2 regions of the Mesobacillus sp. QJM3NY_10 genome follow, and region 2 is predicted to be linked to the other one. Evidence: predicted binding sites of a transcription regulator. Region 2 holds the regulator's gene; the other holds the start of a gene.

What was found. Region 2 encodes LexA, which represses DNA repair genes until DNA is damaged. Its sites were predicted from a motif close to CGAACATATGTTCG; they were not measured.
Region 1: a site for LexA is predicted at 988-1,001, ahead of AC0VX7_RS16310 (DNA polymerase IV). Genes of this name have one in related genera too.

The regions. Positions count from the first base shown of each region.
Region 1 is NZ_CM149675.1:3,226,527-3,228,732, reverse strand. Features, by position in the region: gene AC0VX7_RS16315 (methyl-accepting chemotaxis protein) at 1-824, opposite strand, end outside; gene AC0VX7_RS16310 (DNA polymerase IV) at 1,014-2,206, shown strand, end outside.
Region 2 is NZ_CM149675.1:1,962,637-1,964,842, reverse strand. Features, by position in the region: gene AC0VX7_RS09720 (YneB family resolvase-like protein) at 1-233, opposite strand, end outside; gene yneA (cell division suppressor protein YneA) at 258-572, opposite strand; gene lexA (transcriptional repressor LexA) at 727-1,350, shown strand; gene AC0VX7_RS09705 (hypothetical protein) at 1,514-1,717, shown strand; gene AC0VX7_RS09700 (ATP-dependent DNA helicase) at 1,923-2,206, opposite strand, start outside.

The DNA.
Region 1 (2,206 bases), 1.3 Mb from region 2:
TTTACCTGGTCGGATGAGGACAGGATATTTGAAATTGAAGTTTTCAGGTTTCCTGATAGCTGGTTCATGGCGATGATAATTTGTCCAACTTCATCCTTACTCTTTGCTTCCAACGCTTTAACATTTAATTCACCATTAGCGAGTCTTTTGCAATAAGCGACCACATTTTTGAGGTTCTTGCTGATGTTGCGTGACACAAAGTACATAGATACAGATGAAATAATGAATGCAAATATGATAAGGATAAAAGTGTTTCTGATCATCGAAGCTATTGAAGTATGGGTTTCCTTCATGATTTTTGTTCTGTCATCAAGGATCGTTAGCCTGATGGCACTTAACTTTTCGATGTTCATATCACGAATTGTTTCTGCTTTGTTCGTCAAGCTGATCTGGGTATAAATATCAACCTGTTCAAAGTTCTGTTGGAATTCTGAGACAGTCATCAAGATATCTTCTTCCCACACTTTATCCATATGCTGGTCTATTTTCATAATCGCATTAAGTAAAGTTTTTGCTTCTTCTGATTTTACATATTTTTGCAGTTTTTTTGATGAAGCACTAAATTGCTCAGCCTCTTTTTCATACGCCGTAAGTAGCTCCGGTTTTGGTTCTGTTATGTAGTCTGTAATAATAATATATTTTTGGCGGAAAGAAGATCCCATTTCACTTATCATTATGGCATAATCACTTTTTTCCTCGGCAAGGTTGATTGCATTTTGCAGGTTAGATAAAACAGTCGTCAAATAAATGAAGCTCCCTAGAAAAATAACCATTATAAACGCGAAAACGGTTGCATACTTTCTGCCAATGGACCAATGCTGCATAAAAATTCCCCCATCTTTTCTATATCCTTATGATTATTTATCGGGTGTTCAATCAAAATATTTAACGTTTTGCCGCTTTTCTTCACATAATGTTCAAAACTCGACTCTACCCTAAAAGAATCTCAATATAAGTAATGAGATCGTTTTTTTGATAAACTAGAAGGGAACGTATATTTGGGAAGTGGGATCATGAAAGAAATGTATCCAAAAAAGGGCAGAGTCATTTTGCATGTTGATATGAACAGCTTCTATGCTTCAGTAGAAATGGCTTACGATTCTGATTTGAAGGGCAAGCCACTGGCGATTGCCGGCAATCCAGAAGAAAGACGTGGAATCATTGTCACTTGCAGCTATGAAGCAAGGAAGTTCGGCGTTAAGACGACAATGCCTTTATGGGAAGCAAAAAAACTATGCCCTGACTTAATCATAAAAAAACCGAATTTTGACAGATACCGTACAGCATCCGCCGCCATGTTCGACCTCTTGCGCCAGTACACTGATGTCGTCGAACCTGTTTCCATTGATGAAGGATATATGGATATAACGGAATGCTCCGACCTCGGAGCGCCTCTGGAGATAGCTGAAAGCATCCAAAAAAGAATCCTTGAACAGTTGGACTTGCCGTGCAGCATAGGTGTTGCCCCAAATAAATTTCTGGCTAAAACGGCTTCGGATATGAAGAAGCCAATGGGGATTACGGTTTTAAGAAAGCGTGATATTCCAAAGATTCTCTGGCCGCTCGAGGTTGGGGAAATGCATGGAGTAGGAACAAAAACAGCGGACAAACTAAAAAGTATTGGAATTGATACAATTGGGGGATTGGCGGCAGCGAATGAAATTCAGCTTAAAGGACTGCTAGGCATCAACGGATTAAGATTGAAAGAAAGAGCTAATGGCCAGGACAACCGCCAGGTGGATCCGGATTCTGTGTACGATTTTAAAAGCATCGGCAATTCGACTACGCTGCCACGTGATATTTCGAATCAGCATGAGCTCCTGAAAGTTCTGGATAGACTGTCGGAGCAAGTAGCTGCAAGGATGAAGAGGAAAGAGGCGGTCGCCACCAGCATCAATGTAATGATCCGATTCAAGGACAGGAAGACAATCACCCGAAGCCAGAAACTGCAGAATCCTGTATCGAAGCAGGACGAAATAGCCGCGGCAGCCAAAACGCTTTTTCTGAAGCACTGGAATGGAGACCCTATCCGGCTGCTAGGGATTACGGGCACCGACTTGCTTGAAGCGGACAAAGCAGTCAAGCAGCTCGACCTATTCTCTTATGAGCAGGATGCGAAAAAGGAACCTCTAATCAATACGATGAGCCAGTTACGTGAGAAATACGGCAAAAATATCATTGAGAGTGCTGGCTCACAGGTGAAAAA
Region 2 (2,206 bases):
CTTGTTTCATCCTGGATGAGCAATGCCCCTATATTCTTGTCCTTGATCAATTCCAGCAGTTCCAGGATCCCTTCCCTTTCAAGATCATAGCCACTAGCTTTTTCTTTAATAATACTCGCTACTTCAAAACCATAACTGCTTGCCAGACGCAGTAACTCTTCTTCCTGCCTGACCAGCGAAGTTTCCTGCGTTTCCTTCGTTGTACTTACGCGGCAATAAATGATTGCTTTCATGTTGTCACCTTATTCTAGTCCAATCTATCTTTCTGCTCCGGCAATCTGGGTAGGCTCCATCTGTTCAGCCACAACAGGGATTACCAGTTCATCTCCCGGAAAGACTATTTCCCCAATAATTCCGTTTTCTTTTTCTACCCAGCTAACGAATTCATTTTCGGTAAAATTATGTTCGCTGGCAAACACCTCTGCAATTTCCCACAGTGATTGTCCTTCTTCTATAGTAACAGTTATGTATGCATCTTCGTTATTTAATTGCGCTTTTGCTACGAATGAAAAGATTAAGCTGACTGCAAGCAGGATCAAGGCATATGAATAGTTTTCCCAAAGTTTTTTCATTTACGGCACCCCTTAACGAATGTATGTTCGGTTAATTAATTTTATTATAAATCGAACGTTTGTTTCGTGTCAACTCAAAAATTCGAACTTATGTTTGTATCTGTGGAATAGACATGGTATAATTAGGACAAGAAAATATACGAGGTGCGTAAATATGACAAAGTTATCTAAGCGGCAACAAGATATATTTGAATTCATAAAAGGCGAAGTCAAGAAAAAAGGGTATCCGCCATCTGTACGCGAAATCGGTGAAGCGGTTGGGCTTGCATCAAGCTCCACTGTCCACGGACACCTTGCAAGACTTGAGAGCAAAGGCTTGATCCGACGCGATCCTACTAAGCCGCGTGCAATAGAAATCCTGGAAATAGAAGAAGATAGCCGCATTCCTAAATATAAAGTGGTTAATGTACCTGTTGTCGGTAAAGTAACAGCTGGTATGCCGATCACAGCCATTGAAAATGTAGAAGAGTACTTCCCTCTTCCTGATCGCCTTGTTCCACATGATGAGCAGGTTTTCATGCTTGAAATCATGGGTGACAGTATGATTGAAGCAGGCATCCTCGACGGTGACTATGTTATTGTTAAGCAGCAAAAGACTGCTAATAACGGAGACATTGTTGTAGCAATGACAGAGGATGATGAAGCAACAGTTAAGCGTTTCTTCAAGGAAAAGGATTATTTCAGGCTCCAGCCGGAAAACCCTACGATGGATCCAATCATCCTACGTAACGTATCCATACTTGGTAAAGTAATCGGTGTATACCGGCATATGCATTAAAAAAGCAAGCGGGCTCCGCTTGCTTTTTTTCTTTCTATTGAACTTTTATCATATGAGACTAGCACATTTATTAGAAAAATAGGTAGAGACCCTAACAACTTGTCCTTCTCCACATAAGATATTGTGTAAGTATCTTTCATGATGGAAAGGAGTTGAGTTTCTAATGGGATACAATCGTAATGACAATGATGTAGCAGGCGTATTTTACCCTAACCGTGACAGAGACAGAGTCAGGGCAACTGTTGATTTTGATGACCTTTGCCGTGCTGTGCGCCGTTGTTTGATCGAGGATTTAGTAGCCGGTGCACGGGATGATCGAGATGACGATCGTGACCGCCGACGCAGAAAGTGCGGTTGCAGAGACTAACACCTATAAGAAAAGCTCCAGCGCCTTGGTCAGCCCCGACAAGCGCTGGAGGTCCTGACAGTGAAGTCGTTCTTTGACTTCATTGGCAGGACCGAAGCGACTCGAGGGGCTAGGCGCTGGAGCTGGACAATTCTCGAAGTGAAAATTTTATACTTTCTTATCCAGCCAGAAAAATCCCGAAAGGATTAGTCCTTTCGGGATCTTTTTATTTCCATTGAATATTTTGAACAGGCAGTACACCTTTTAACTCTTCATAGTACGCAGCTTTTTGATTTTGATTAAGCCATACATGTACGGTTCCGCTATCTTGATTGGTTCTGATCAATCGTCCCATTCCTTGTCTTAGGCGTAGGAGCATATAGGGTATATCTACCTCAGCAGCTGGATGATCCGCATGCTTTCTTTTCGCCTGGAAGACTGGGTCATGAGGCGGGAATGGCAATGACGAAATGATGACTTGAATCAGTGACTCTCCTGGTACGTCAAGGC